DNA from 4 places in the Hafnia paralvei genome. Region 1 is predicted to be linked to each of the others. Evidence: predicted binding sites of a transcription regulator. Region 1 holds the regulator's gene; each other region holds the start of a gene.

What was found. The regulator PhoB, encoded in region 1, activates phosphate uptake and scavenging genes when phosphate is short. The targets are predictions, from matches to a motif close to CTGTCATAAAACTGNCNNAT.
Region 2: glpT (glycerol-3-phosphate transporter) is a predicted target of PhoB. The motif match lies at 4,428-4,447, and genes of this name have one in related genera.
Region 3: phoA (alkaline phosphatase) is a predicted target of PhoB. The motif match lies at 978-997, and genes of this name have one in related genera.
Region 4: pstS (phosphate ABC transporter substrate-binding protein PstS) is a predicted target of PhoB. The motif match lies at 4,527-4,546, and genes of this name have one in related genera.

Annotation. Positions count from the first base shown of each region.
Region 1 is NZ_CP083737.1:3,315,736-3,323,877, forward strand. It holds gene K9N75_RS15705 (PstS family phosphate ABC transporter substrate-binding protein) at 1-424, opposite strand, end outside; gene phoR (phosphate regulon sensor histidine kinase PhoR) at 424-1,773, opposite strand; gene phoB (phosphate response regulator transcription factor PhoB) at 1,883-2,572, opposite strand; gene sbcD (exonuclease subunit SbcD) at 2,791-4,050, shown strand; gene K9N75_RS15725 (AAA family ATPase) at 4,047-7,733, shown strand; gene K9N75_RS15730 (DUF1294 domain-containing protein) at 7,935-8,142, opposite strand, start outside.
Region 2 is NZ_CP083737.1:4,177,779-4,185,920, forward strand. It holds gene glpC (anaerobic glycerol-3-phosphate dehydrogenase subunit GlpC) at 101-1,300, opposite strand; gene glpB (glycerol-3-phosphate dehydrogenase subunit GlpB) at 1,297-2,568, opposite strand; gene glpA (anaerobic glycerol-3-phosphate dehydrogenase subunit A) at 2,558-4,213, opposite strand; gene glpT (glycerol-3-phosphate transporter) at 4,661-6,016, shown strand; gene glpQ (glycerophosphodiester phosphodiesterase) at 6,161-7,237, shown strand; gene K9N75_RS19385 (YdgH/BhsA/McbA family protein) at 7,637-7,915, shown strand; gene K9N75_RS19390 (glutathione S-transferase) at 8,119-8,142, shown strand, end outside.
Region 3 is NZ_CP083737.1:893,746-901,887, forward strand. It holds gene K9N75_RS04065 (NADP(H)-dependent aldo-keto reductase) at 1-722, opposite strand, end outside; gene phoA (alkaline phosphatase) at 1,191-2,570, shown strand; gene K9N75_RS04075 (hypothetical protein) at 2,780-3,610, shown strand; gene K9N75_RS04080 (TerC family protein) at 3,674-4,390, opposite strand; gene mutH (DNA mismatch repair endonuclease MutH) at 4,492-5,178, opposite strand; gene rppH (RNA pyrophosphohydrolase) at 5,891-6,424, shown strand; gene ptsP (phosphoenolpyruvate--protein phosphotransferase) at 6,437-8,142, shown strand, end outside.
Region 4 is NZ_CP083737.1:4,704,969-4,713,110, reverse strand. It holds gene phoU (phosphate signaling complex protein PhoU) at 1-542, opposite strand, end outside; gene pstB (phosphate ABC transporter ATP-binding protein PstB) at 557-1,333, opposite strand; gene pstA (phosphate ABC transporter permease PstA) at 1,407-2,294, opposite strand; gene pstC (phosphate ABC transporter permease PstC) at 2,296-3,282, opposite strand; gene pstS (phosphate ABC transporter substrate-binding protein PstS) at 3,346-4,383, opposite strand; gene glmS (glutamine--fructose-6-phosphate transaminase (isomerizing)) at 4,607-6,439, opposite strand; gene glmU (bifunctional UDP-N-acetylglucosamine diphosphorylase/glucosamine-1-phosphate N-acetyltransferase GlmU) at 6,660-8,039, opposite strand.

The DNA of each region.
Region 1 (8,142 bases):
AGAGACTATCGAGCTGATTAAAACTAATTTCACGCAGCGGATTATCCTGATGCACTAACACAACCAGCGCATCCAACGCCACCGGCACCGCCAGCGGTGGATAACCATAGCGTTGTTCGAAGGCTGAAACTTCTGCCGCCTTCATTGGCCGGCTCATCGGACCTAACTGTGCTGCCCCCGCAGCTAACGCCGTTGGCGCACTGGAAGACCCCGCCGCCTGTAGCTGAACGTTCACGTTGGGATTATCTTGCGAAAAATTCGCCGACCACAGCGACATCAGGTTCACCATGGTATCGGAACCCGCGCTAGAAAGATTACCTGACAGCATGGATTGGTTTGCAGTAGCCAGCGACGGGTAAATAATAACGCTACAAACGACACCAACAAGCGCCGCTCTCCAATACTTTAATTGACGTCCCTGCATCAAATTTCCTTACTCGGAAGCCCTTTCTGGCCCTTGTTTTTTGCCGTTGGTTTTTCACTGTCCAACGGTACAATTAAATGGGGTGGAAGAGTAAAGACGAAACGCGTTCCCAAGCCAATTTCACTCATGATATTCAACGTGGCTTCGTGATGATTCAACGCATGCTTCACAATGGCCAAACCAAGGCCGCTGCCGCCGGTTTGCCGCGAACGCGCTTTATCTACTCGGTAGAAACGCTCGGTTAAATGCCCTAAATGCTCTGGCGCAATGCCCGGTCCGTTATCGCTCACCTCAAACTGTGCGCCCTGCGCTGTTTGCTGCCAGCAAACCTCGATTTTCGTGCCGTCAGGCGTATGGTTCACTGCGTTATACACCAGATTCGATACCGCACTACGCAACTGATCGTCATTGCCAAACACCTTCAGTTTGTCATTAATGCGGAAAGTGATTTCATGGCGACCATTGCTCAATGAGAGAGCTTCTCGCTCCAACATATGGAGCATTACCGGTATATCGACAATTTCATTGAGTGCAATCGGCGGTGCGGCTTCTATTTTTGACAACGTCAGCAGCTGTTTTACGAGACTATCCATGCGTCTGGTTTGTTCCTGCATGGTAACCAGCGCTTTTTGTCGCACCGGCGCCGCCATATCTTCATCGTTCATCATTTCCAGATAGCCCTGCAACACCGTTAGCGGGGTACGTAGTTCGTGGCTAACGTTGGCAAAGAAGTTACGGCGAGTGCCTTCTAATTGTCGTGTTTGCGTGACATCACGCGCCACCATCAGAAGCTGGCCTTCGGCATAAGGCATCACACGAAATTCAACAAAACGGCCATTATTCAGATGCAGAGTAAGCGGACGAGTAAAATCTTGGGATTGCAGATACTGAGTAAATTCGGGGTAACGCAGAAGGTTGAGAATATGCTGACCATTGTCTTCCGGCCAACGGAAGCCCAACAAATGTTGGGCCAGTCCATTACACCAAAAAATATTCCCTTCTTCGGTTGTCATGATGATCGCATCGGGGAGAGATTCTGCCCCGCTACGAAAACGTTTAATCAGTAATGCTAGTTCACGCCGTCTGCGACGGTTACGTTGCTGCATCTGGTAGAGGCCGTAGAACAAGGGTTCCCAACTGCCTCGCCCTGCGGGGGGGGTCATGCTACGGTCAACCCATAGCCAATGGGAAAGACGCAGTTGGTTATAGCAATGCCATCCCAAGAGCGCTAAAACAGCAGTCAATAGAAACCACGGCAAATAGCCGATCAGTAGCCCGAGGATCAATGCTGGAATACAGCAAAACACCAGCTCCAGCAGCAATCTTTTCCAGGATAGGCGTTCAAGCACGGTGTTGGCTCTTTATTCTTAACGGAATAGACATAAGGGCTTCCCCAGAATCGTCAAAGCCGCACTCATGCGGCCTTATTCTTAAACGTGCACATCGCGAGCATAGGATTCAAAAACGTGCCGAGAAACGATAACCCGTACCGCGTACGGTCTGCACCATTTTATCATGCCCGCTCAGCTCAAGCGCTTTGCGCAAGCGGCGAATATGTACATCAACGGTGCGATCTTCTACATAAACGTTAGTGCCCCACACATGATTTAGCAACTGCTCACGGCTATAGACACGCTCTGGATGCGTCATGAAAAAATGCAGAAGCTTAAATTCGGTAGGTCCCATATCCAGCGGGGCTTCGTTAGCCATAACGCGGTGCGAGGTCGGATCAAGACTCAACCCCTGCACTTCAATGACCTCTTCCACCGCCATCGGGGAAATTCGCCGCATTACGGCCTTAATTCTTGCCACCAGCTCTTTCGGAGAAAAAGGTTTGGTAATGTAGTCATCCGCCCCCACTTCTAAACCACGCACCCGATCCTCTTCCTCTCCGCGTGCAGTTAGCATCATCACAGGGATTTCACGCGTTAGCGCCTCGCGCTTAATATGCTTGATGAACTGGATCCCTGAACCGCCGGGTAACATCCAATCCAATAAGACTAAATCAGGATAAGGCTCAGACAAAGAGTTCACCGCGCTGTCATAATCCTCTGCTTCTACCGGTTGGTAGCCGTTTTGCTCAAGAACAAAACACACCATTTCACGAATTGGCGCTTCATCTTCTACTACCAATATGCGTCTGGCCATTGTTAATCCTGCTTAAGTTTGGTTGCGGGCGCCATTATGCGTCAGATTTATGACAGATTTATGAAAAATAACAGTATACCCAATATCACTGTCATAAATGTTTTTGTAAACAGTAAACCGAACTTATGCCGACGGCTTCACGTCCTCCCGAGTTTGCGTATAATCCCTCTATTCTCCGTAGCCCCTAGGCTACGTTCAGCAAGGACGGCAGGAGTACCATGCGTCTTATTCATACTTCAGACTGGCACCTCGGTCAGCATTTCTATACCAAAAGCCGCAGCGCAGAACATCAAGCTTTCTTAAGCTGGTTGATTAAACAGGCTAGCGAGCATCAGGTTGATGCCATTATTGTGGCAGGTGATGTGTTTGATACCGGATCGCCGCCCAGCTATGCGCGCGAGCTGTACAACCGCTTTGTGGTAGAGCTACAGACAACCGGCTGTCAGTTAGTAGTATTAGGTGGAAATCATGACTCGGTAGCCACGCTGAACGAATCGCGGGATTTACTGGCTTGCCTAAATACGCAGGTTATCGCCAGCAGCGCGGGGGATTTACAGCATCAGGTTCTGCCCTTAAAGCAACGTGACGGTTCTGTCGGCGCCATCCTGTGCGCCGTGCCCTATCTACGTCCACGAGACATTCAAACCAGTATGGCGGGTCAATCGTCGGCTGAAAAACAGAATGTGCTACAGCAAGCCATCGCCGAACATTACCAGTCGCTATACGATCTCGCAGCCGCTCAACGTGATGCATTAGGCGGAAACCTCCCGATCGTCGCCACCGGACATCTCACAACGATCGGCGCAAGCACCTCTGACTCCGTGCGTGATATTTACATTGGCTCGCTGGATGCGTTTCCAGCTTCGGCATTTCCGCCCGCAGACTATATCGCGCTTGGGCACATACACCGGCCACAGCGTGTGACCAGCAGCGAACACATTCGCTACAGCGGCTCTCCGATTCCACTGAGCTTTGACGAACTGGGCAGCGAAAAAAGCATCTGTCTGGTCGATTTCACCGGTTCGACGTTAGAAAAAGTCACGCTACTGCCGGTGCCGCAGTTTCAACCCATGCAGCTTATCAAAGGCAGTATTGAGCAAATCGAACATCAACTCGCCGCGTTTAAAGATTGCGATAACGAAAAACCTATCTGGCTGGATATCGAAATCAGCAGCAGCGCCTATTTAAACGATCTACAACGCCGCATCCAACAACAGACAGAATCTCTGCCAGTTGAGGTTATTTTGCTACGCCGCAGTAAAGAGCAACGCCTCAGCGCTCTCACCCGCCAAGATAAAGAAACGCTCAGCGAACTGAGCGTCAGCGATGTGTTTGAGCGCCGCTTGGCGCAAGAAGAAACCGAGGATGAAAACGTGCTCGCCCAGCAGGCGCGAATTCGAACCCATTTCCATCGAGTGCTGGATGCTCTGGTACTAGAGCAAAATCAAGACGATACCGCAGAGGGGCATAACGCATGAAAATCCTCAGCCTACGCCTAAAAAATATCAACTCGCTCAAAGGTGAGTGGAAGATCGACTTCACGCGCGAGGATTTTGCCAACAATGGTCTTTTTGCCATTACCGGCCCAACGGGGGCGGGGAAAACCACGCTGCTTGATGCGCTATGTTTAGCGCTTTATCACCAAACGCCGCGTTTGAAAGTTTCGCCTACGCAAAATGAGCTTATGACCCGGGGTACCGCAGAGTCCTTGGCCGAGGTTGAATTCGAAGTCAAAGGCACCGGATACCGTGCATTCTGGAGCCAGCGCCGCGCCAACAACAAACCAGAAGGCAATCTACAAGCGCCGAAGGTAGAGCTGGCATACATCGCCGACGGCGAAATTATCACCGATAAAATTCAAACCAAGCTGCACAAGATTGCCGAAATCACCGGCTTGGATTTTGGCCGTTTTACCAAATCGATGATGCTGTCGCAGGGGCAGTTTGCCGCGTTCCTCAATGCCGATCCCGCCGAGCGCGCAGAGCTACTGGAAGAGCTGACCGGAACCGAAATTTATGGCCAGCTTTCCGAACAAATTTTCCAGCGTTTCAAACAGGCCAAAATCGATCTCGATGCGCTACACGAACGTGCTGCGGGTGTAGAACTGCTGAGCGAAGAGGCGCTTGCCCAGCTCGCCGAACGCTTGGCACTGCTACAAAACGAAGAGCAACACCAAGAGACGGCACGTAAAACGCTGACGTCTGAACTTCAATGGTTGCAAAAACACCAAGAGCTGACGCAAAACCGCGAGCTATGCAATCAACGTACGACGCAGGCGCAGCAGCAATGGTTGGATGCACAGCCTGAGATTTTGCGCTTAGAGCGCAGCGAACCCGCAGAGAAGCTGCGTCCGCTGTTACAAAGCCTACGACAAACCCGCAGCGACTTATCACTTCTGCTCAAAAGCCAGCAACAGCGCCAAGAACAGCAACAGCGACTAGCCTCGCAGTTGGAACCGCTCCAAACCGCCTCGGCCCATGCGTTAACAACGAAGCAGCAACAGCAGCAGATCCGTACAACAACGGAAACGCTGATTAACCAGCACGTTGTCCCGCTTGATGCTCGTTTGGCACAAACCCGCGACGCACTCACACAACAGCGGCAAAAGCTGACGCAAATCGACGCAGAAAAACAGCAGCATAATACCGCGCTCGTTAAGTTGCGTGAGCAACTGCAAAAACAGCAACGAGAGCTCAGTCAGCTACAACACATTCTGACGCAAACCGCTCCGCATGCAGAATGGAATAACCATCTTGGCCGTTGGAAAAGCCAGTTCGAGCAATCTGCCGAATTACAGCAGACGCTGAGCGATCTGCAAAAACGTATCGCCAACGCCGAAAAAGTGATTACCGCTGACGCTGAAAAGCTCACGCTTCAGCAACAGGCCGGAGCATCGCTCAACCAACGTTTAATTGAGCAGCAAAAACGTTGCGCCGAAGCCGAAGAACACTATCAACAAGCCCAGCAGAACCACAACCTACAGCAGTTAGAGGCGATGCGTGAAAAACTGCATAGTGGACAACCCTCACGCCAGATACTCCTGCAAACCAGCCCGCTGTTTGAAAAAGCGGCTCAGCGGCAGCAACAGCTCCAACAGCAAACCGCTCAGCGAAGCCAAGAGCTGCAAACGCTCGAACAGCAGTTAGCGGCCAAGCGATTAGCTTATAAGGAAAAACGTCAGCATCTCATCGACTTGGAAAAACAGATCGATCTACAGCGACGCGTGATCGGCCTTGAGCAAGAGCGAGCACGCCTGGTAGCTGGCGATCCCTGCCCCCTCTGCGGATCGTTGGAGCATCCGGCAGTTGAAAACTATCAAGCACCGATTCTTTCTGACAGCGAGCAACGACGCGATGCCCTACGCCTAGAGGTAGAAACCCTTAGCCGCGAGGGGAGTGAACTTGGAGAACGACAAAAACTGTTGCTTCAAACTCAAAGTCAGCAACAGCAAGAAACTCAAACCGTCGACCAAGAAATTACCCAGTACCAACACCGCTGGGAACAGGCCACCGCTTCGCTTGAGCTCAAAATAGCGATTGAAGATCGCTCCGCGTTAGAAAACTATCTGGCGGATATCGTTCAACAAGAAGACAGCATTCAGAAAAGCATTCGCCAACAAGAAACGCTGAATAAAACGTGGCAGCAGGCTAAAGATGAGCTGAATAAAATTCAGCAAGAGACGAGCCACACTATCCAGCAAATCACCTTACTGGAACAAAGCATTCAAACCCAACGTCGGCAGTTGGCAGAGTGGCGCGAGGAATACCACAAACAAACCTCACACCAGCAACAGCGCCAAGAGCGTTTAGCGACAGAGTTGCTGGAGCTGCATTTAGTTGCGCCACTCGCGGGTGAGGAAAACGAATGGCTGGCTGCCCGTGAACAAGAGTTCTCCCTCTGGCAACAGCGTCAGCTTCACAGCCAAAAGCTGACGTTAGAAAACACACGTCTCAGCGCAGATGAACAAAACCTGAGCCAAACATTAGCAACGCTGGAAAAACAGTGGCTAACCCAGCAACAGCTTTGTGCGGAACAGGAAAAGCTGCTCGCCCAGATGCAGGCAGAGCGCCAAACGTTGCTTGATGGTCGCAGCGTAGATGACGTACGCCGCTCATTGGTTCAGGCCGAACAGTTAGCCGAACATCAATTACAACAGGCGCAGAACGCCGAGAGCACGGTTCGCCAGCAGCTAGATAAACTGAGCGGCGAGCTAAGCAGCGCCCAGCAACAGCTATCACAGTTGGAACAACGGTTAAGCCAACAGCAAACTGATTTCGAACAGGCTCTCGCTGCCAGCCAATTCCGCGATGAAGAGAATCTGCTCGCTGCGCTGTTAGATGAGAATGAACACCAACGCCTAACGACGCTACGCGAACACAGCAAAAATCAGCTTTCACAGGCGCAGGCGTTCTTACAACAGGCTGATGCCGCGCTAGCTGACTGGGTCACTCAGCGCCCTGCGACGTTAGCGGATGACAGCACGCTAGAGCATCTAAACCAGCAGTTAACGGCGCTTGCTGAGCAACTGCGTGAAAATAGCGTTCAACAAGGACAAATTCAGCAGCAAATTCGCAGTGACGCCGAACGAAAACAAGGGCAGCAAAGCCTGTTTGCTCGTATTGAGCAAAGCCGTCAGGAATACGAAGACTGGAGCTATCTCAACCAGCTCATTGGTTCTAGCAGTGGAGATAAATTCCGCAAATTCGCACAGGGGCTGACGCTAGATCACTTAGTCTATTTAGCCAATCAACAACTGTCTCGTTTACATGGACGCTATTTGCTGCAGCGTAAAACCAGCGACGCATTAGAACTGGAAGTGGTTGATACTTGGCAAGCTGATGCGGTACGCGATACCCGAACCCTTTCCGGCGGTGAAAGCTTCTTGGTGAGCTTAGCGCTGGCGCTGGCGCTGTCAGATCTGGTTAGCCATAAAACCAGCATCGATTCTCTATTCCTCGATGAAGGCTTTGGTACATTGGATGCAGAAACCCTCGACACCGCGCTCGACGCACTCGACACGCTCAATGCCTCCGGCAAAATGATCGGCGTTATTAGCCATGTCGAAGCCATGAAAGAACGAATACCGGTGCAGATAAAAGTGAAAAAGGTGAATGGATTGGGGATAAGCCGGTTAGAAGCGCAGTATGCCGTGGGAGAGTAAAGGTTTCACCGACGGCTGAAGAGAGTCTATGAGTGGATGGAGTAAGTTTCGACCGCCTGTCGTTTATGGAAAGGCCGTGTAATGTTTCGTTCGCCAGTCAGCAACTGCGCTTTCATGAGATTGCTGACATGGGCGAACGATGAGGGGCGCCAGCGCACTGTTCATCAGATTTCAGTGCATTAGGCGCACGAAATTCTCCCCCTACCACTGCACGCCAATCCCATACTGATAAACCCAATACATCGCGCCAAGCGTTACCGCCAAATTCAAAATCACCGTAATGATGAAGTAAGTTTTATACGGTTGTTTCTGTGTCTTATGGCGAAAAATCTGCTGGCCGAGAATCGCACCTACCCAACCGCCAATCAGTCCGAAAAAGAGTAGCGTCATTTCTGGAACACGTTGCCAT
Region 2 (8,142 bases), 860 kb from region 1:
GTAAAAACGGTTATTAATAGGCGGTCGAAGCCTTACACCATAACCACATCAGCCATCAAAACATCACACCGCCATACCATAGCCGAGAACAGGTATAACCTTAAGCTATTGCCCTTGCCAGCAACGAAATAGGATGCTCACACTTCTTACTTGTCGACATCTCTATTTGCCATTTACAGGTTTCACAGTCAGTCACCACTAAATCGACACCGCTCTCTTCTATCTGGCGGAACAGCCCTGCGCCAATTCCCTGTGATGTCTCATAGTTTTCTTTTTTGAAACCATAGGTGCCTGCAATACCACAGCATTGAGAGTCGAGAACCGTTAGCTCAACACCGGGGATCATCTGCAACAAGGCCAACGTATATGGAGTCCAGCCCATTTTTTCCATGTGGCACGGCGTGTGATAGGCGATTTTCATCGGCGTGCTTTTGAGTTTCAGCTCACGCCCGCCGTCTAACAAGCGATAAAGATAGCGCGTTGCCAACTCTACGTGTTCGCGCACCTGAGTCGTATCTACATCCAGCACATGTGGGTATTCATCACGAATAGTGAATGCACAGGTAGAAGAGGTCGCCACCACTGGGATCCCTTTCCCGATCACGGCATCGGTCAATGATTCAGCATTAACACGTGCCTGTTTTTTTGCCTGTTCAATAAAACCATTAGCGATCAAAGGAACACCGCAGCATTTCTCACGCTTCAACAGCTGTACACCAATCCCCATCGCGTTAAATACGCTCACCAGATCTTTACCCAGTTGAGGATGGTTATAGTTAACAAAGCAGCCGTGGAAGAACGCGACCTGATCTGCAAATTTAGCCTGCTCTGCCGCCTGTTTCTTATACCAGTGGCGGAATGTACCCAGCGAGTATTTTGGCAGCTCACGACGGTGATCGATTTTCAGCGCCTTATCCAGCAACTTACGTACTGGTTTAAGGCCAGTAGTCATATTCACAATCGGGGCGAACGGCGTGGATAATGTCCCCATCAAATCGGTATGGCTCAGAATAGCATCACGCAGCGTGGGTTTATGTTGGCTGTAATTCGCTTTAGCACGCTGAATGATATCGCCGATTTTCACGTCTGACGGACAGGCGACCTCACAACGCTTACAGTTGGTACAATATTTCAGCGCATCATCATAAAGCAGGGGATCTTTTAAGCGCAGACGCTCGCCGTCTGGCCCCGCCTGTTTCGGCCCAGGGTAGTTCGGGTTAACCTTCGCGACCGGACAATAGGTCGTACACACGGTGCATTTAATGCAATTCTCGAAACTGTTATCTGCATGTAGGCTCATAGCGCGCCCTCCGCCTTAGCCAAAATTAGTTCTGCCGCATGCAAGGCCGTCAGCATTGACACACCAGCCCCACAGCCTTGTTGAATAGGATCATAGCCGCCTAAAACCGCGCCAATAACACGCAGATTATTCACAGGCTGGCCATCAATCGTTGGCCGTAGCTGTGAATCCGTTTTCACCCCAAACTGTAAATAAGGTTGAGGGGCAAACATATTCTCCTGACTCCAGTTTGCTCGGGCACTTTCGCTAATCACGTCTAAACCAAATACGGGTTCAGTAACACCGTTGAAATCCGCTTTTAAACCGTTGCTAAAGAAACTTCCGCTAGCGAGCACTACGTTGTGGGCGCGTAGAGGAATATCGGTATGGTTACGCGTATAAATTCTAACCTCTTTACCCTCGTCCAGATCGGCTCTTAGCGCCGCATCACCAGGCATGATCACGCCGCCCAATGCCTGAAAACGACGGCGTAATAGGTGGTGCAAACGCATACCCAACACCGAAGGTGGTAAGGTGGGCAATAGTAGCAGCGGCGTTTTCACCCGTGAACGTAGATGCTCTAGCGCGTCAGCCTGCTCCATACCGACACAGGCAGGCATGATGATGGCGTCAACCTGCTGGGCTAAACGGTTTAGCTCTTCGATCAGAAGCTGTTGGTTATCAGGTAAATCCAGCACACGGGCAATATTCACCGCGCGAAATTCACTTGGGTTATTACGCAAGCGATCGAGCGCAGGCAGCGTCAGCTCAGCAATTTTAGTTTCAATGCCCTGCTCTGCTAAAGAGTTGGCCACCAAGTGTGGTTGGAAATCGAGGAATCCCTCAATGCCAGCCACCAATACACGTTTCCACGGCAGCGATTCCTCTAAAGCACTTACCGGAACCTCATTCGGGCTCAGCCAAGTAGTGCGTCGAGTCCCTAGCGGGGTCACACGCAAATGATTCTGTTGGCAGCTTCCCACCAGCGCCAGCCCACTGCGTTCTAACAAACGCTCTGACTCAGCCGCATAACGAACCACAGCATCGTGTCCCATCAAGCTATAAGGATGTTGAGGAGCTTGTGAAAACAGTGCCTCTAGCGCCGCAAACGGCTGTTCTACAGGGCTACCGTCAGGCAGTTGGCAGAGTAAATCCAAGGAGCCAGAGGAGAAATGCAGCGCACTTTGACCGGAGCTAACGATGGCACACTTTTGTCCCGCTTCAGCCAAACGAATGCCACACAACAACCCAGCTAAGCCACCACCGATCATTACCGTATCAAATTTCATTGTCATTCTCCTGAACACTCTGATTCACCGTAGGTGCTTCCATGCCGCATAAACCTTGGTAAACCCAAGCTGTAAACTCGCTTTCACGTAGCGCATCACCCCACGCTATCGGACGTACGCCCTTCCAGCGTTCATTAAGGAAATGAGACAGTTGATCGATAGACTGTTTTGGTGTGGTCACTTTAAAGCGGTTGAGTAATCCAGCAGCGCGGCAAGCGCATAGCTCGCCCTGACAGGTGCCCATCCCCACTCGCGTACGACGACGTAGATCGACTAAATTGTTCACCGTCAGAGAATCAACCGCATAGCGTACCTCACCCGCGGTGACCGCTTCGCACTCGCACACCAGGCTGTTGCTCAAACGATCCCCAGCCAGCATACGATCGGCACGATCGCCATGCCGATACACCGCGGAGCCACGGATCGTCGCCGGCAGTGAAATCACCTTGCGCAGCGTCTCTTCTGCAGAATGTTGGGAACCGGGTAATGCCTCCGTCGCCGTGGTGCAAGCGGCTGTGATACCCAATTTTTCGCAGACTTTATCCGTAGCCCATTCCGCCATTAGGCGGTAGGTCATTAGCTTGCCACCGGTAATGGTGATGAAGCCTTCCAAACCATCGCGCACCGCGTGATCGAGTAAAACAATGCCACGACTAACGTTGCGTCCACTCGGATCGTCATCGCTCGCAACCAATGGGCGCACACCCGCATAAGCACGCAAAATACGTGTTCTCGCCATCTTAGGTGAGAGTTTTTCACCTTCTCGGATCAGAATATCTACTTCTTCAGGCGTAACGATCATATTGTCGATTTGATCGTAGTCGATATGCGTGGATGTGGTTCCAATAAGTGAAATAGTATCGCCAGGAACCAAAATATCGGCATCGGCGGGCTTGCGACAGCGGTTGATCACCATGTTGTTAATACGGTGTCCTAAGATCAGCAACGCACCTTTAGCTGGGAACATACGTACGCGGAGATCCGCGTATTCGGCAATATGTTGCCCCCAGATCCCTGCGGCATTCACCACAATCTGAGCGTGAATTTCATAACTTTCACGGGATTTATGGTCGATAACGCGCACGCCGGTAATCCGATCGCCATGGCGTAACAAACCGCTAACTTCATGATAGGTCAGTACCTGTGCTCCATGCTCACGAGCATCCAACATGTTCGCTGCGGTTAAACGGAAAGGATCGACAGTGCCATCTGGCACGCGTACCGCCCCAATCAACGCTGGGTTTGCCGCAGGCTCAAGCCGTAGCGCTTCTTTCGGGTCGATGGCCTGCGCATCAATACCCGCTTTTTGGCAGGCTTCAATAAAGCCGGACTGAAAACCCAAATCGTCTTCAGGAAGCGTGATAAAAAGCCCGTCGGAACGTTCTACGCAATGGCGAGCGATCCGCTTAAGAATTTTATTTTCTTCAATACATTCACGCGCGGATTCGCCATCGGTTACCGCATAACGCGCACCGCTGTGCAATAAGCCATGGTTACGACCGGTTGCTCCCGTCGCAATATCGTGACGTTCCAATAAAATGCAGCGTAGGCCACGCCGTGCGCAGTCGCGTGCAATCCCTGCACCGGTAGCACCGCCCCCGATGATGATGACATCAGTCTCTTGTGTCGCTGGGCTTTGTAACATGAATGGCTCCCGACCTTTTCACAACAATGAATATGCGGATAAAACGATTAGGGCTATTAAGACATAACCCACACTAAAATTGTTTGATAAGGAGCAAATACGCGCACAAAACGAAAGTGATTAGCGCGCATTTAACCATTTTTGTGATCATTATCACTGGGGTAGTATGATTTTTGGTTTCAAAAAATTAACTAACCGCTCAAAATCAGCATCGCATTCATAAAACTGTAACAATTTGAGCGATCTCTCACAGTAAAGAAATGCGCGTTTGAATACCCTACGCTCGAAAAAGAAAATGGATAACACTTTGCTGAACGGAAAGCGGCACAAAAATTAAAACATTGCTGTTCTACTTATCATAGGCACACAGCAGACCTTTACCGAGCTCACTGGGGAATCGATAAAGGAAACACAAAAGAATGAGAAAGCCATCGGAGGCATATCTATATGTTAAGCATTTTTAAACCCGCAGCGCACGTCAAGCGACTGCCTGACGCGCAGGTCGATCCGACCTATCGTCGCTTACGTTGGCAGATCTTCATGGGGATCTTCTTCGGTTACGCGGCCTACTATCTGGTGCGTAAAAACTTTACTCTGGCCATGCCTTACCTCATCGAGCAAGGCTTCTCTCGTGGCGACCTAGGCTTTGCGCTTTCAGGTATCTCCATCGCCTACGGTTTTTCCAAATTCATCATGGGCTCGGTCTCTGACCGCTCCAACCCACGCGTCTTCTTACCTGCGGGTTTGATCTTAGCTGCCGCGGTCATGCTGTTCATGGGCTTTGTGCCGTGGGCTACCTCAAGCATCGCGGTAATGTTCGTGCTGCTGTTCCTGTGTGGCTGGTTCCAGGGAATGGGATGGCCACCATGTGGCCGTACCATGGTTCACTGGTGGTCGCAGAAAGAGCGCGGCAGTATCGTTTCGGTCTGGAACTGTGCCCATAACGTGGGGGGCGGTTTACCTCCGTTGCTGTTCCTGCTGGGTATGGCATGGTTTAACGACTGGCACGCCGCACTCTATATGCCGGCTATCGCCGCTATCTTAGTAGCGCTGATCGCTTTTGGTCTGATGCGTGATACTCCTCAGTCCTGTGGCCTGCCACCGATTGAAGAATATAAAAACGACTATCCCGATGATTACAGTGAAAAAGCAGAAGAAGAACTAACTGCTAAACAAATCTTCATGCAGTACGTGCTGCCAAACAAACTGTTGTGGTATATCGCTATCGCTAACGTGTTTGTTTATCTGCTGCGCTACGGCATTTTGGACTGGTCACCAACGTATCTGAAAGAAGTGAAACACTTCGCACTGGATAAATCCTCTTGGGCTTACTTCCTGTATGAATACGCGGGCATTCCGGGCACCCTGCTGTGTGGCTGGATGTCGGATAAAGTCTTCCGCGGCAACCGTGGCGCTACAGGCGTGTTCTTCATGGTACTGGTGACAATCGCCACCATCGTCTACTGGATGAACCCTGCGGGTAATCCTGGCGTCGATATGGCTTGTATGATCATCATCGGCTTCCTGATCTACGGTCCTGTGATGCTGATCGGCCTGCACGCGCTTGAACTGGCACCGAAGAAAGCGGCGGGGACCGCAGCCGGATTTACCGGTCTGTTTGGTTACCTTGGCGGCTCCGTTGCTGCTAGCGCCATCGTGGGCTACACCGTTGACTTCTTCGGCTGGGACGGCGGCTTTATGGTGATGATTGGCGGTAGCATTCTGGCCGTTATCCTGCTGTTAATCGTGATGATCAACGAGAAGAAACATCACGAACAGATCGCGGCAAACCGCGGAAACTAACCATTGATGTGTTTCATTAGGCCGCGTCGTAACTCCTTGCGTCGCGGCCTTTTTTTACCTCGGTAGCGCCTAATGCATTCAATCTGGATACCAATACAATGCAATGTGAAGCAACACGGGCGTGGAAAATAATAAGGGAAAACCATGAACCTACGATTCAATACGATTATGGCTGGCCTGCTGCTAAGCGGAACTCTGGCCATGAGTGCTCAGGCTGCCGATAAAGTGGTTATCGCCCATCGCGGAGCGAGCGGATATCTACCTGAGCACTCCTTGCCATCCAAGGCGATGGCCTATGCACAAGGGGCTGATTATTTAGAACAAGATCTGGTGATGACCAAGGATGACCATCTGGTTGTACTACACGATCATTATCTAGATCGCGTCACCGACGTCGCTGATCGTTTCCCAGATCGCGCGCGCAAGGATGGTCGCTATTACGCTATCGATTTCACGCTCGATGAAATCAAGTCTCTGAAATTCACCGAAGGCTTTGACATAAAAGACGGCAAGCGTGTGCAAAGCTATCCGGGCCGTTTCCCTATGGGCAAATCGGATTTCCGTATCCATACCTTTGAAGAAGAGATTGAATTCGTTCAGGGTCTAAACCACTCAACGGGTAAAAATATCGGGATTTACCCAGAGATCAAGGCGCCGTGGTTCCACCAGCAGGAAGGCAAAGATATCTCCACCAAAGTATTGCAGGTGCTTAAGCAATACGGCTATACCGGCAAGAACGATAACGTCTACCTGCAATGTTTCGATCCTAACGAGCTCAAACGCATTAAAAATGAGCTTGAACCTAAGATGGGCATGGATCTGAAACTGGTTCAGTTAATCGCCTATACCGACTGGAATGAAACCTACGAAAAGAAACCTGACGGGACATGGATAAACTACGATTACGACTGGATGTTCAAGCCAGGCGCGATGAAACAGATTGCTCAATACGCCGATGGTATTGGCCCTGATTACCATATGTTGGTGGGGAAAGATGCAACCAAAGAGAACCCGAAACTCACCGCGATGGTTACCGATGCTCACGCAGTCAAAATGGTAGTACATCCCTATACCATTCGCGTTGACGCACTGCCTGACTACGTGAGTAACGGCGACCAACTGTACGATCTGATCTACAACAAAGCCGGCGTTGATGGGGTATTTACCGATTTCCCAGATAAAGGCGTGCAGTTCTTAGAAAAACAAGGTCAACATAAATAATATTTAAGTTTCATCATTATCTAAACAGGGAGCATACGCTCCCTGTTTTCTTATTCTATATCAACAGTTCAATCACGAATAATAATGGCTGTCTGTATTATCAGTCACTCTATAATAAATATTATCGCTACAAGATGAAGTGCCGATATTTACACCATCATTAAATAGAAACCGATAAGCATACGCGTGCTGCGCTCATACAGGGGAACTCGTCCCCTGCAATCCCATTAGACCGTTTTCCCCTATCATTTCTGAAAATATCCACTACGCTTAAAACGTGTTCAAAAAACACGCTTGTTAGCGTTCTTAATCATCTCATCTTGTTAGGCGTCACAATGCTGTTTTGAGTTTCAAATTGACCCCAATCAGTAACCCAATAATAAATTGAGGATTAAAGAAATGAATAAATATCTTCTGGCAATCGCAGGGGCCTCTCTGCTTTCTTTCTCTGCATTCTCTAGCGCAGCCGATGAAATCAAACATTCCGATATGGAGAAATACACCAAAATCGGCGATGTCAGCGCAGAAGTTCGTGACGGAACCATGGACGATATCGTCAAAAAATTGGAGAAAAAAGCCGAAGAAAAAGATGCTGATGCGTATCGTATAACCTCTGTTGGCACCGAAGGCATGGGAGATATTGCCCGCGGTACCGCTGAGATTTATAAGAAGAAGTAAACTATTTTATCAACCGGCCGCATACCGTGGTCGGTTCCCTCTTTCTATGCGAGGCGTTTCTGCCATACTCATCCCTAAATCCTCTTCATTAGCCAAATGACTCAAGTTGCATTGAGACGGTCAGTGAGCGCACGCAGCCACCAAAAATGCAGCTTGAAGTATGACGGCTATAAACTCTCAACTATTGGATAAGGACAGGGACAATGAAACTCATTGGCAGCTATACC
Region 3 (8,142 bases), 2.3 Mb from region 1:
AAGGTGCCAAAGCCTAAACAGGAATAGGCCAGCAGTTCCACCCCTTCATACTGGCTAATTTCAGCCAGACCTACCTCAAAGCTGCGGTTGAGCAAACTGTAGGGATTCTGAATCGAAACAATGCGCGGCAGATCGTGTTTCTCTGCTAGTTGGAGGTAACGCATCACGCCCCAAGGCGTTTCGTTGGAAACGCCGATGTAGCGAATTTTGCCCGCACGAACCTGTTCTGACAGCGCTTCCAGCGTTTCTAAAATAGTGACCACCGGTTTTTGCTCGGTATAGCGATAGCCCAACTGACCAAAACAGTTAGTCGGCCGCTGTGGCCAGTGAAGCTGATAGAGATCGATATAGTCGGTATTAAGCCGTTTTAAGCTGTCGTCCAATGCGGCTCGGATATTTTTGCGATCGAGAGCCTGATCGGGACGGATCCCACTGTCATTGTTGCGGACTGGCCCAGTGATTTTTGTGGCGAGGACGATTTTCTCACGATTGCCGCGTTTGGCTAACCAACTGCCAATGTAAGACTCGGTAAGCCCTTGAGTTTCGGGACGTGGGGGCACTGGATACATTTCGGCGGTATCAATCAGATTAATCCCGCTGGCGATGGCTAAATCGAGTTGCGCGTGGGCATCAGCTTCGCTGTTTTGTTCCCCGAACGTCATGGTTCCTAAACCCAGTTCGCTAACTTCCAGCGAGCTGTGCGGAATGCGGTGATATTGCATAGCTGAGTATCCTTTAATTAGAACGTATTCTTGTACTCTTCATCCTTCATGCTGTCTCTGCGTTGGCTGCACTCGCTCACCCCAATCATGTACGTAGGTACGCGTCTGGGGATTTGCTCGCTTGCCGCCTTGATGCAACTTGAATGATTTTGCATATAGAGGATGGAACGTCACCCTCGTTTTATTTCTGCTACGACTTTACCAAGATTACGCTGATTTGTGCTTGCGCTGAACTGTCATATTTCTAGAACAACTTTGTCACAGAACCGTCACTAAGGCTTCTTATACTTCCTGCAAGTTTGAAGTGAATTTTTATCCCCTAACTCGTTGAAGTTACGTTAAGTCTGCAGCGAACATAGCGAAAGCAGGCTCGCCATCAACGATGATGGGAATAAATAGAGTATTTATTTACAAGGAGATAGTGAAGTGGCCTCTAAGAAAATTTTCCCGTTGTCTTTGGTTAGTCTAATGATGCTGATGCCTCCGTCCCATGCGGCGAATCCACCGATTGCTGATTTATCGGCGCGTGCCGCTCAGGGGGATATCACCCAGTTCGGTGGCGCTCGCCGTATGACTCAGGATCAAACCACCGCGCTGATCGCTTCGCTTAGTAATAAAACGGCCAAGAATGTGATTTTGCTTATCGGTGACGGCATGGGGGATTCTGAAATTACCTCTGCGCGTAACTATGCCGAAGGTGCTGGTGGTCAATTCAAGGGCATAGACGCGTTGCCGCTGACGGGACAATATACGCATTATTCTCTGAATAAGAAGACGCATAAACCAGACTATGTCACGGATTCTGCCGCGTCTGCCACCGCGTGGAGCACTGGCGTCAAGACCTATAACGGTGCATTGGGTGTAGATGTTAATGGCAAATCTCATCGCACTTTGCTGGAGATTGCTAAGGCGGCGGGTAAAGCAACTGGTAACGTTTCTACGGCTGAATTGCAGGATGCGACGCCGGCTGCGCAGGCATCACATGTGACTTCGCGTAAGTGTTATGGACCCAGTAAAACGTTGGAACTGTGTCCAGGCAATGCGCTTGAGAACGGCGGTGAGGGCTCTATCACCGAGCAGTTATTAAAGACACGTGCTGATGTTACGTTGGGCGGTGGCGCTAAAACTTTCTCTGAAACGGTAAACGCGGGTGATTGGAAAGGTAAAACCTTGATGCAGCAGGCCGAAGGGTCTGGCTATCAGGTGGTGACGGATTTGGACGGCCTGAATAAAATCAGTGTCGCAAATCAACAAAAACCGGTGTTAGGGCTGTTTGCTGATGGGAATATGCCGGTGCGTTGGCAGGGGCCGAAAGCCACTTATCACGGTAATCTGGATAATCCACCGGTGAGCTGTACTGTCAATCCAGAGCGTAGTGCGTCAACTCCAACGCTGGCACAGATGACAGAAAAAGCGATTTCACTGTTGGAGAAGAACAAAAACGGTTTCTTCTTGCAAGTCGAAGGGGCATCCATTGATAAGCAGGATCATGCTGCCAATCCGTGTGGCCAATTTGGCGAAACGGTCGATTTAGATGAAGCAGTGCAAAAGGCGTTGGATTTTGCACGTAAAGATGGCAATACGTTAGTGATCGTCACCGCAGACCATGCGCATTCTAGCCAAATTATTGCGCCGGAGAGCAAAGCGCCGGGATTGACTCAGGCACTGACTACTAAAGATGGTGCAATCATGGCAATTAGCTACGGCAACTCCGAAGAAGAATCACAGGAGCACACGGGGTCACAGCTCCGTATTGCGGCCTATGGCCCACATGCGGGCAATGTCGTCGGGCTGACGGATCAAACCGATTTGTTCTTTACCATGCGTGATGCGATGGGGCTGAAGTGATGGAGTGTCCGCGGATATAGCTATCGCGATACGTGTTTAGCCATATGAGACAAAAAACCAGATGTTATCCACATCTGGTTTTTTTATGTGCAGTGCTTACCTAAAATAGGTAGGAATTTTTATAAAGTAACGCTGAGGTATTTATTCATTGCATGATATGTTTTAGCTCTTAGTATTTTCTAAATAGCGTTTGTATTCAGAATTATCACATGAAAGAAAATAGCCCAGTAGATGGAAAAGCCTATATTGAGGGTGACGTAGAAGAACATCTCCGCTTTTATCGGCTATGTGGAATTATGGCTGCAGCAACCGCCGTATTTATTACCTTACTCATGGTATTGCTTTTCCCTGAAAGCATGTATGAAGAATCCTATCGTATTGCCTGCATTGTGTTTGGCCCCGTTACGTTAGTGTTAATCCTTGGAATGTTTAAATATCCGGTGGCCTGTAGCTGGATATTATTTGTCACTTTTCATTCTATGCTGCTGTACGCCTTTTTTGATGGAACAACGTTTAACCTCGTTATTTCTACGTTGTTTTCCTTGTTCTTTTTATTAGGCGCAGTTGCGATGACCCAATTTTCTTTTGGGGCTGTACGACCGCTTTGGTTGGCACAAAGAGGTTGGAAACCGATAACGTCACTCTGTTTACTGTCGGTATTGGTGACGCTTATCAGCAGCGGCTATGCCCTGCGCTGGATAGAGTTGAAAAAAGAAGATCCTTTGCAGTGGATTGAGTATCGGCGCGAAATGTTAAATCGGTATGTGAATGCAGCGCCGCAAGACGACCTTCAAGACAGTACATTCAAATTACGCCGCGTCAGGTTGGAAGGAAAAACGCTGGTGTTTGTTTTTCGAGTATTGCCTCAACAAGACCAGATTGTTGAAGTGGCCTTAGCCGAACATACTAAAGAACATTTTGCATCTCATTGTCGTGAGAAAGGGATCCGCGAGTACAACATGAAGGTCATGTATGTTTATCACGTGGGGCAGTTAGAGCATATCTTTGTTAGGGATAAAAAAGATTGCGATAAGACCTGAATCGGCGATAGCAAAAAGGAGAACCGAGGTTCTCCTTTTCAATTTTAGATAATGACAGAGATATTATTCGCTGGTTTTCTCTTTCTTGCTACGCAGTAGGTTCAGGGCTTCTACCGTCATAGAGAAGAACATCGCAAAGTAGATATAGCCTTTCGGTACATGTATGCCAAAACTTTCTAAGATCAGCGTAAAGCCAACTAGGATGAGGAACGACAGTGCCAACATTTTGACCGATGGATGACGTGCGACAAACTCACCAATTGGGCGCGCCGCAAACATCATGACTCCAACCGCAATCACCACGGCCGCCATCATAATAAATAGATGATCAGATAGACCAACGGCGGTGATGACCGAATCCAGACTAAAGATAATATCCAGCAGCATAATTTGGACAATGGCGCCCAAAAATGAGTGAACGTTGCTGGTCATGTCCTCACCACCGCCTTCGATGGTTTCGTGGATCTCTTTTATTGCCTTGTAAATAAGGAACAGCCCACCGAGCAATAAGATGAGATCGCGGGTAGAAACTGGGTGATCAAGCAGGGTAAATAACGGATGAGTCAGACGAATTACCCAAGCAATAGAAGCCAATAGGCATAAACGCATTCCCATCGCTGCTAATAAACCGATTCGACGGGCTTTATTCTGTTGAGCTTTAGGAAGTTTAGCGACAACCAGAGACAAGAAAATGATGTTATCAATGCCGAGAACAATTTCTAGAATAGTCAGCGTTCCTAGGGCTAACCAGGCATTGGGATCCACAATCCATTCAAACATGACGAAATACTACCTAAATAAATGTTAAACGAAGATTATACGCCTTCTTGAGACTTCAGGGAGCCTTAGGACGTATTGAAATTCATTGCGAGCGGTCAGAATCAGAGTAGAAAGTGCCGTGCGAGAAGGGCTGCGGTGAAGTTTTTCTTCAGGTAAAAACCACGGGGTAAGGTGTGAATCGGTTCACCATGCTCGCCTGTGGCTTCGGTTAGCGCGCGGCTATTTGCCGCTTTCGGACGAATTTGCAGCACTTCGCCGTGGCGAGCGGTAATACGCTCAACTTTCCCCAGTACGATCATATCCATCAATTCTTCCCAATCGCGTTTAAGTTGCTCGTCTTCTTCTGCGCTGGGTGTCCAGAGTAGGGGGCTACCCACTCGGCGCTGTTCTAATGGAATTTGGCGTTCGCCTTCAACGGGGATCCACAACACACGCTGAAGCTTATGGCGTACGTGGCTGGATTCCCAGGTAATGCCGCTATTTCCCGTCAAGGGAGCGACACACACGAAAGTGGTTTCTAGCGGTTTTCCGCTTCTATCAATAGGGATGGTTTTTAACTCTACACCGATTTCAGGAAAATCCTGCTCGGGTTTGCTGCCTGCGCTTGCGCCAAGGTAAAGCTCCAGCAGCATGCCAACCCATCCTTTGTCGCGTTTGAGATCGCGTGGAATAGCCACGGCTGCCTTGGACGCCAATTCGCCCAGAGTATAACCGGCCAATGACTGGGCTCGATTTAACAGTTGTTGCACATTTTCGGGAGCGGCAGTTGGCAGTTGAGGTGTTGTCATCATTGAAGTTTCATGCGTTTTGTACAGAACTCACTGCGTGGTTAAAAAACACACAGCTCGCTGTGGGTAAATATTGACGCGGATTGAATAACATCGAGCTAGAAATAATACCATGATTCATAAAAGAAAATATCTCAAAAATAGTTTTTACGGCAATTTCTAAAATTTGTTGTGCAAGACTAGACACCGACAATGAACAGGATCTTACACCTATTTATCCACAGATTTTTGGGATAACCCATTTATTTACCGATCACTGGTTTGATTTACAGGCTTGACGTAGGGGTTTTTTTGGGAAATTGACGCCTCAGTGTGCAAGTTTTGAGAATAAGCTGTGGATAAAATCGCCATTGGACGATCTTTAAACAAGCTAAGATCCAAAGCGTGCATAGATCACATTTCTACGCATCCGTGATAGGATTATCTATGTCTATTTGACTGATATATAAGATTAATGTCAGGATGTGTAAAGTTGGTGTTTTAGAGCTATCCAAAGGTTTACACCCTTTCCCCTGAAGTTCTACACAAATATATCCACAGAAAAAGTGAATAAAAACGACGTTGGGCACCGGGTAATGTTTATAACTATGGTTGAATCTGTGAGTTATCCCAATGTTATCCGTTTTTTACCCGATTTCATGCGGTGGTTTACCGCCACAGGGGAGTGTGAAACAATCACCCTATCTTGCGAATTTGCTATTGAGGTAGTCCAGTGATCGACGATGATGGCTACCGCCCAAACGTGGGTATCGTAATCTGTAATCGCCAGGGGCAAGTTCTTTGGGCCCGTCGCTTTGGTCAGAATTCTTGGCAGTTTCCTCAAGGGGGAATCAATCCCGGAGAAACCGCCGAGCAGGCGATGTACCGCGAACTGTTTGAGGAAGTAGGGTTGGGGCGAAAAGATGTCAAAATTCTTGCATCAACCCGCAACTGGTTACGCTATAAATTACCTAAACGTTTGGTGCGTTGGGATACGAAGCCGGTATGTATCGGCCAGAAGCAGCGTTGGTTTTTGTTACAGCTCATGTGCAATGAGTCTGAAATCAACATGCAAAGGAGTAGTACGCCTGAATTTGACGGCTGGCGCTGGGTCAGTTTTTGGTATCCGGTACGTCAGGTTGTCTCATTTAAACGCGATGTATATCGTCGGGTGATGAAAGAATTCTCACCTGTGGTCATGCCATTGCAGGAAGTGACCCCGCCAACGGCGCGGACCTCTCCTGCTTATCGCCGTAAAAGAGGTTAAGTGGCTTTAATCATGCTCACGCGTTTGCGGGAAATAGTAGAGAAGGTGGCTGCGGCCGCAAGCTTAACTGACGCATTGGAAGTGCTCGTTAACGAAACCTGTCAGGCAATGGACACCGAAGTGTGTTCCATTTATTTGGCTGACAACGATCGTCAATGCTATTACCTGATGGCGACACGCGGTTTGAAAAAACCGCGTGGGCGTGTGGTTACGCTGGCTTTCGACGAAGGAATTGTCGGGCTAGTTGGGCGTTTGGCTGAGCCGATTAACTTGGCTGATGCGCCGAGCCATCCAAGTTTCAAATATGTGCCAAAGGTAAAAGAAGAGCGCTATCGTGCTTTTCTTGGTGTACCTATTATTTATCGTCGCCAACTGTTGGGCGTTCTTGCCGTGCAGCAACGTGAATCTCGTCAGTTCAATGAAACGGAAGAGTCTTTCTTAGTGACGCTCGCGACGCAGCTAGCAGGGATCCTCTCGCAGGCACAGCTTAATGGCCTGTTTGGCCGCCTACGGCAAAATAGGATCAGAGCGATCGCCGCATCGCCAGGGATCGCCGTTGGTGAAGGGTGGATGGATGTTAGTCAGCCGTCACTCGAGCAGGTTTTTCAAGCCTCCACGCTAGATAGCGCAAGTGAACGTGAGCGTATGACGCAGGCGTTGGAAGATGCCTCCGCCGAGTTTCGTCGCTTCAGCAAACGTTTTACGGCGAATTCCCAGAAAGATAGCGCAGCGATTTTCGATCTTTACTCTCACCTGATCAACGACGCTAGACTGAAACGCGAGTTGATGAATGAGATCGATGCCGGATCCGTCGCCGAGTGGGCCGTGAAGCAAGTCATCGAGCGTTTTGCTGAACAGTTCGCCAATCTACAAGATCCTTATATGCGCGAGCGTGCGAGCGATCTGCGTGCGCTGGGGCAACGTCTGCTCTTCCATCTCGATGATAATGCAACGGGCATCAACCAATGGCCTGAACGCTTCATTTTGGTTGCCGATGAACTCACGGCCACTATTCTGGCTGAGGTTCCTCAAGAACGTATGCTAGGCGTCGTAGTGCGTGACGGTGCGGCCAACTCGCATGCGGCGATTTTAGTGCGTGCGATGGGGGTGCCTACGGTAATGGGGGCTGATATTCAGCCGACGTTGCTGCATGAGCGTCAGCTGATTGTCGATGGTTACCGCGGCGAAGTGTTAGTCGCTCCCGATCCTGTATTGGTACATGAATATCAGCGCTTGGTGAATGAAGAGATTGTGCTAAGCAAGATGGCGGAGGACGACGCCGAAAAACCAGCGCAGTTGAAAAGTGGTGAACGCGTACAGGTGATGCTTAATGCTGGCCTCAGCGCCGAACATGAACAGCGTCAAGACAGCCGAGTGGATGGCGTTGGGCTGTACCGCACTGAAATTCCGTTCATGTTGCAAAGCGGTTTCCCTTCTGAAGAAGAGCAGGTGGCTCAGTATCAAGGAATGCTGCAGATCAATCCAAATAAGCCAGTAACGCTGCGAACTTTGGATATTGGTGCAGATAAGCAATTACCTTATATGCCGATCAGCGAAGAGAACCCAAGCCTTGGTTGGCGTGGTATTCGGATCACGCTCGATCAACCTGAGATCTTCTTGGTTCAGGTTCGAGCCATGTTGCGAGCCAACGCGGCAAGCGGCAACTTAAATATTCTTCTGCCAATGGTGACCAGCCTGAGCGAAGTGGATGAGGCGAA
Region 4 (8,142 bases), 1.4 Mb from region 1:
TCCATCATGTACGTCATCAACTGGCGCACAATGCCTTCATATTCCTGATCGACCTTTTTATCTTCACGATAGATACGAACGGCTTCGTCCAAATCCATGCGCGCAAAGGCATCCAGTACATCATGAAGCATTTGTACGGTGTGCCGCCCTAATGACTCAAGGCTTACCAACAACGGTTGATGCTGGTGGGAAAATTTCTCCAACGCGGTACGACAGATTTTATCCGCAACGTCACCGATTCGCTCCAGCTCAGAGATAGTTTTGATGATAGCCATCACCAAGCGCAAATCACTGGCTGTGGGCTGGCGCTTCGCGATGATCTTCACACAGGCTTCGTCGATCGCCACTTCCATCATGTTAACTTTTTTATCACCTTCAATAACGCGCTTAGCTAGCTCACCATCTTGGTTATGCATCGCCGTAATCGCGTCTGAAAGCTGCTGTTCAACCATCCCCCCCATCGTCATAACCTGAGTGCGGATGTGCTCGAGCTCGGCGTTAAACTGACCGGAGATATGTTTATTTAAGTTTAAATTATCCATGATAAGTCCCGTAATCAGCCGTAGCGGCCAGTAATATAATCTTCGGTCTGCTTTTGCGCCGGAGCGGTAAATAGGGTGTCAGTATCACTAAACTCCACCAGCTCGCCCAGATACATAAAAGCGGTATGATCCGAACAGCGTGCTGCCTGCTGCATGTTATGCGTCACGATCACCACGGTGTAGTCTTCTTTCAACTCAGTGATCAGTTCTTCAATTTTGCTGGTGGAGATTGGATCCAGCGCCGAGCAGGGTTCATCGAGCAGCAGAACTTCTGGCCGAATGGCAATACCACGCGCAATACAGAGACGCTGTTGCTGCCCACCGGACAGGCTATAGCCGCTCTGGTGCAGTTTATCTTTTGACTCATTCCACAATGCCGCTTTCGTCAGCGCCCACTGCACTCGCTCATCCATTTCAGCGCGAGACAGCTTTTCAAACAAACGCACACCAAAGGCAATGTTGTCGTAGATAGACATCGGGAACGGAGTGGGCTTCTGAAACACCATACCGACTTTGGCACGTAGCAGCGCAATATCCGAGTTATCGGTCAAAATATTTTGCCCATCCAGCAAGATTTCGCCTTCTGCGCGTTGCTCTGGATACAGCTGGAACATTTTGTTAAAGGTACGCAGCAAAGTTGACTTACCGCAGCCTGATGGACCGATAAACGCGGTTACCTTGTTCTTTTCGATATCCAGCGAGATATTTTTCAGCGCGTGGAATTTACCGTAGTAGAAGTTAAGATCGCGAACCTGAATTTTGCTGTTGGTCGTGTCTGTAACAATACTCATCTCTTATCTCTCTTTTTCACGGCGCCGCATTTCCCTATGGAACAGCCACGCCTGCAATGATTAGTGCTGTTGCTTAGCGCTTCTTCTGAGCAAAAACGACGCGCGCCAAAATATTCAGTAAAAGAACACAGAGGGTTATCAGTAATACCCCGGCCCAAGCCAGCTGTTGCCATTCGGCAAACGGACTCATGGCAAACTTAAATATGGTGACCGGGAGGTTCGCAATCGGCTGTGACATATCGGTACTCCAGAACTGGTTGGAGAGCGATGTAAACAACAGCGGCGCAGTCTCACCGGCAATACGTGCAATCGCCAGTAGAACTCCCGTGATAATGCCGGAAACCGATGCTTTCAGCGTAATCGCTGAAATCATCTTCCACTTAGGTGTCCCTAGCGCATAAGCCGCTTCACGCAGGCTATCCGGCACCAGTTTAAGCATGTTCTCAGTGGTACGGATCACTATGGGGATCTGCAATAGAGCTAACGCAATCACACCGGCCCAGCCGGAGAAATGCTGCATTTTGGCAACCACAATGGTGTAGACGAACAACCCAACCACGATGGAAGGTGCAGACAGCAAGATGTCGTTAATAAAGCGAATAAAGTTAGCCAGCCAGCCTTTGCGTCCATACTCAGCCAGATAGATACCCGCCATAATCCCCAGCGGAGTACCAATCACCGTTGCCCACAGGATCAGTAAACCGGATCCCGCGATAGCATTAGCCAAACCACCGCCTTCGCTATTGGGTGGCGGCGTCATTTCGGTGAAGAGCGCAATGGACATACCATCTACGCCTTTGGTTATGGTTGAGAAGAGGATCCACACCAACCAGAATAAGCCAAACACCATGGTTGCCATCGATAAAAACAGCGCGATGCGGTTTTTCTGGCGACGCCATGCCTGCATTTTGCGGCGTGAATTAGCCAGAGACTGTGCGTCATGCATATCAATCGTCGCCATATTAACGTCCCTCATTCTTATCAAGACGTAAAATCATCAGTTTAGACAGCGCCAGCACGATGAACGTAATGACAAACAGAATCAGCCCTAACTCCATAAGCGCAGCGGTATGCAAGCCAGATTCAGCCTCGGCAAATTCATTTGCCAGCGCCGAAGTAATACTGTTCCCAGGCATGAACAATGAAGCACTGTCTAACTGGTAGGTATTACCGATCACAAAAGTAACCGCCATGGTTTCACCCAGTGCACGACCTAGCCCTAGCATGATGCCGCCAATCACTCCATTTTTGGTGAACGGAAGCACTATGCGACTCATCACTTCCCATGTCGTACAGCCGATACCATAAGCAGACTCTTTCATCATCACCGGTGTCTGCTCAAACACATCACGCATGACCGCAGCGATATAAGGAATGATCATAATGGCGAGGATCACACCCGCAGCCAGAATACCGATACCAAACGCAGGGCCAGCAAACAGCTCACCGACAATGGGAATACCCGACAAAACATCGCCTACTGGCGTTTGGAAATATTCGGCAAACAGAGGTGCAAATACGAATAGCCCCCACATGCCATATACAATACTCGGAATGGCTGCCAACAGCTCAATCGCCACGCCTAAAGGACGGCGCAACCAATTAGGAGCCAACTCCGTCAGAAACAGGGCGATACCAAAACTCACAGGAACCGCAATCACTAGAGCAATAATCGAGGTGACGATAGTGCCGTAAATCGGAACCAGCGCGCCAAATTGTTCGGCCGGAGCGTCCCACTCTTTGGACCACAGGAAGGAAAAACCAAACTTCTGAATACTCGGCAGCGACGCGATAAACAGCGAAACAATGATGCCGCCCAGCAGCAATAGGGTAATCAGTGCAGCTAGTTTAACTAGAGCACCAAAGATAACGTCACCGTTCTTGCTCGGTGGTTTTATTTTTGATTCTTTCTTGGGCAACGAAGGCTTAGATAACGGATGATCAGCCATGCGATTCTCTTCTTAAACTAGAGTTCCGCTTCCAGAACATCAGCACTGGAAGCGGATGAAACATTAGTACAATGCTTTACCAGAACTGTCTTTTACATTGGTTTTCCAAGCAGCACGGATCTGCTCAACAACGGAGCTCGGCAGCGGAGCGTAGTCGAGAGCGCTGGCTTCTTTGCCACCGTTTTTGTATGCCCAATCAAAGAACTTCAGTACTGCTTCGCCCTGCTCTGGCTTCTGTTGCTCTTTGTGCACCAGAATGAACGTTGTTGAGCTGATCGGCCATGCATTAGCACCTTTCTGGTTGGTTAGGTCTTGAGCAAAGGATTTACTCCAGTCAGCACCTTTAGCCGCATTGCTAAAGCTCTCTTCAGTTGGCAGTACTGCGTCGCCATCAGCCGAGATCAACTTGGTGTAAGCCAGTTTGCTTTGCTTAACGTAGGCATATTCCACATAACCAATAGAACCAGGCAGACGCTGAATGAACGCGGCCACGCCGTCGTTACCCTTACCGCCTAACCCTGTTGGCCAGTTAACCGTAGAACCCGCGCCAACTTTAGATTTCCAATCTGGATTTACTTTTGCCAGATAGTTGGTGAATACGTAAGAAGTACCTGAACCATCTGCACGGCGAACGACGGCAATATTGGTATCAGGCAGTTTCAGCCCCGGATTTAATTTCGTGATAGCTGGATCATTCCACTTTTTGATGTTACCCAGATAGATATCGCCCAGCGTCTTACCATCCAGAGTCAGTTCACCTGATTTCAAACCAGGAATATTCACTGCCAGAACTACACCACCGATCACGGTAGGGAATTGGAATAGGCCATCTGCGGCTAATTTGTCATCGGTCAGGGGCGCATCGGAAGCACCAAAATCAACGGTTTTAGCAATGATTTGCTTAACACCGCCGGAAGAACCAATACCTTGATAGTTAACTTTATTACCAGTTTCTTTCTGGTAGGTATCAGCCCACTTGGCATAAACAGGTGCAGGGAAGGTGGCACCGGCACCGGTCAAGCTGGTAGCGGCAAATGCAGACATCGTAGTCAGAGAGCAGGTTGCAGCAACAATGGCAGCAACAGTCTTATTGGTAACCATCTTTTTAGTTACAACCAAGGAACGCATCGGCTTCATATTCCCTCCACAGGGAGTGTTATTCATCAGCTACTGTGTGAACAATCAAGTTTAAGTATGGTGCAGGAGGGAAAATAAGGCAGTTTGATGACACTAAAATGTATGGAATATGACAGTTTTGTGACAGGTGAAATATTTGTATCTGAACGCGAAAGAAAAAGCCCCGCGTACGGGGCTTGTGGAATGGTTACTCTACGGTCACAGACTTCGCCAAATTTCGAGGCTGATCGACGTCAGTCCCTTTAATCAGCGCAACATGGTAGGAAAGCAACTGTAGCGGCACGGTATAGAAGATTGGCGCTATCACCTCTTCCACATGCGGTAATGAAATGATTCGCATACCTTCACTATCGGTGAAACCGGCATCTTTATCAGCAAAGACATACAGCAAGCCACCGCGAGCACGAACCTCTTCAATGTTGGATTTTAATTTTTCCAACAGCTCGTTGTTCGGTGCAATCACTACCACTGGCATATCAGCATCAATTAACGCTAACGGCCCATGCTTCAACTCACCCGCAGCATAAGCTTCCGCGTGAATGTAAGAGATCTCTTTTAGCTTCAGAGCCCCTTCCATAGCGATGGGATATTGATCGCCACGCCCCAAGAACAGCGCGTGTTGCTTGTCCATAAAATCTTCGGCAAGATCTTCAATGCCTTGATCCATCGACAGCATCTGCTCAATACGTGCAGGCAGTGCTTGCAGCGCATGAACGATATCCTGTTCAACCTTTTCAGGCATCGTGTGCAAACGACCAATACGCGCCACCAGCATCAACAGTACGGTTAGCTGAGTGGTGAAGGCTTTGGTAGAAGCAACACCAATTTCAGTACCCGCTTTGGTCATGAGTGCTAAATCTGACTCACGAACCAGAGATGAGCTCGCCACGTTGCAGATAGCCAAAGAGCCTAAATAACCAATTTCTTTCGATAAGCGCAACGCCGCCAGTGTATCCGCGGTTTCTCCCGATTGGGACAGCGTAATAATGAGGCTATTTTTACGTACCGCAGATTTGCGATAGCGGAATTCAGAAGCTATCTCAACGTCACAAGGCACACCGGCCAAAGATTCAAACCAGTAACGCGCGACCATTCCTGAATGGTATGAAGTACCACATGCGATAATCTGGATGTGCTCTACTTGGGCCAACAGCGTATCTGCTTTTTCGCCCAGTTCACTCAGATCGACTTTGCCATAGCTAAAACGGCCTTCCAACGTATTTTTAATTGCTAGAGGCTGTTCATAAATCTCTTTTTGCATGTAGTGGCGATATGCGCCTTTATCACCCGCGTCATATTGTACGTTGGATTCAATTTCGGCTCTCTCGACAGCATTACCGTCTTTATCGAAAATTTTCACCGTACGGCGAGTCACTTCAGCAATATCCCCCTCTTCGAGGAAGATAAAGCGGCGAGTCACTGGCAGCAAAGCCAACTGATCGGAAGCAATAAAGTTTTCACCCATACCGCAGCCGATGACCAGAGGGCTACCGGAACGTGCAGTTACGAGAACATCGGGATGACGACCATCCATTACCACAGTGCCATATGCACCGCGTAGTTGAGGGATCACACGCTGAACCACTTCTAACAACGAACCACCTGACTGCTGTTGTTCCCAGTGCGTCAGATGAGCAATAACTTCGGTGTCAGTTTCAGAGGTGAAGTGATAGCCACGCTCAATCAATAGGGTACGCAGTGATTCGTAGTTTTCGATAATACCGTTATGCACCACGGCAATATGCTCAGAAACATGCGGGTGAGCATTTTGTTCCGTTGGTTCACCATGAGTTGCCCAACGAGTATGCGCAATGCCGGTGCCGCCGGTCATTGGGCTATCAACGACGGCATCACTTAATGCCTGAACCTTTCCGACACGGCGGATACGTTGCATATGCCCCTGATTATCCACCACCGCCAAACCCGCTGAGTCGTAACCCCGGTATTCTAAACGGCGCAGACCTTCTAACAGGATTTCTGCAATATCACGCTGCGCAACTGCGCCAACAATTCCACACATAGTGTTTGATTCCTATAACAAGAACAGCATTTCGTTTGCTGTTCTGTCGATGTCCGTACGATCTGATTTTGTGCCCCGAGCCTGTAGAGATTGGAGCGATTCCCCTTTGGGGATATTATTTTTTACTGCTGGTTTTGTTCTGTGCCCTGAGTGATCAAGGCACAGTGCAAAACAGATTACTGAGGTAATCATCAACCGTGTCTAACGGGGATAACCTATCTTATTTGGCGATTATTTCTTTTACTGGACGCTTCCAGCCTTGGATATGTGTTTGCTTCACACGGCTTAAGACCAGCTCTTTTTCCGCTACGTCTTTAGTCACTGTGGTACCCGCAGCAATGGTGACACCGTTACCGATAGTGACAGGAGCCACCAACTGAGTATCAGATCCAACGAACACATCGTCACCAATGATAGTCTTAAACTTATTTGCGCCATCGTAATTACAGGTAATGGTGCCTGCACCGATATTCACGTTATCGCCGATTTCAGCATCGCCCAGATAGGAAAGGTGCCCTGCTTTTGAGCCTTTGCCCAAGCGTGCTTTTTTCATTTCTACGAAGTTACCAACATGCGCTTTTTCAGCCAAATCAGCGCCTGGGCGCAGACGAGCAAAGGGTCCAACGGTACATTCAGCGGCCAGCGTGGCATTTTCGATGACGGTGTAAGGACTGATTTCGCAGTCATCACCAATAACGCAGTCTTTCAATACGCAACCCGTCGCAATGCGCACGCGATCGCCAAGCTTAACGTTACCTTCGATAATCACGTTGGTATCAATGGAAATATCACGCCCATGGATAAGCTCACCGCGCAGATCAAAACGTGCAGGGTCAAGCAGCATAACCCCCGCTAATAGCAGCTTCTGAGCTTGTTCGGACTGATATTCGCGCTCAAGTGCTGACAGTTGTAGACGGTTATTAACCCCCTCAACTTCGCTTAAACGATCGGGATGGACAGCCTCGATTTTGTTTCCTTCCTGATGCGCTAAGGCAATAATATCTGTGATGTAGTATTCACCCTGCGCATTATTGTTATCCAGTTTACCCAACCAACGTTTCAGATCGCGTCCGCTGGCCACCAAAATTCCGGTGTTGATTTCATTGATTTTGTGCTGCTCAGCCGTGGCATCTTTATGTTCTACAATGCCAACAACATTCTCATTCTCACGCACGATGCGGCCATAGCCAGTAGGATCAACGAGCTTAACGGTAAGAAGACCAATTCCACCTTGCGGTTTAGCGGCTAACAAACGTTGCAGTGTTTCCTCAGAAATCAGAGGCACATCGCCATACAGCATCAAAACATCTTCGTCGTCAGAGAAGTGTGGAGCGGCTTGCTGCATCGCATGACCGGTACCCAACTGTTCAGCCTGTAACACCCAATTTAGCGGCTGGTCTGACAGTTTATCTTTGAGCAGATCTCCACCGTGACCGTAAACCAGATGCACGTTCTGTGCACCCAACTTTAGGGCCGTATCGATAACATGCTGAACCATTGGCTTTCCAGCCAACGGATGAAGCACTTTAGGAAGATCGGAATACATTCGAGTCCCCTTGCCAGCAGCAAGGATGACGACGCTTAAAGAACTGTTAGACATAAGCAACCTGATTCATTCAAATTGATGGGCAAAGTAAACCTGTTTGATAACAGAATTACTACATATTTCTCAGCACAAAACTTTCGCAAGCCGCACTGGCCGC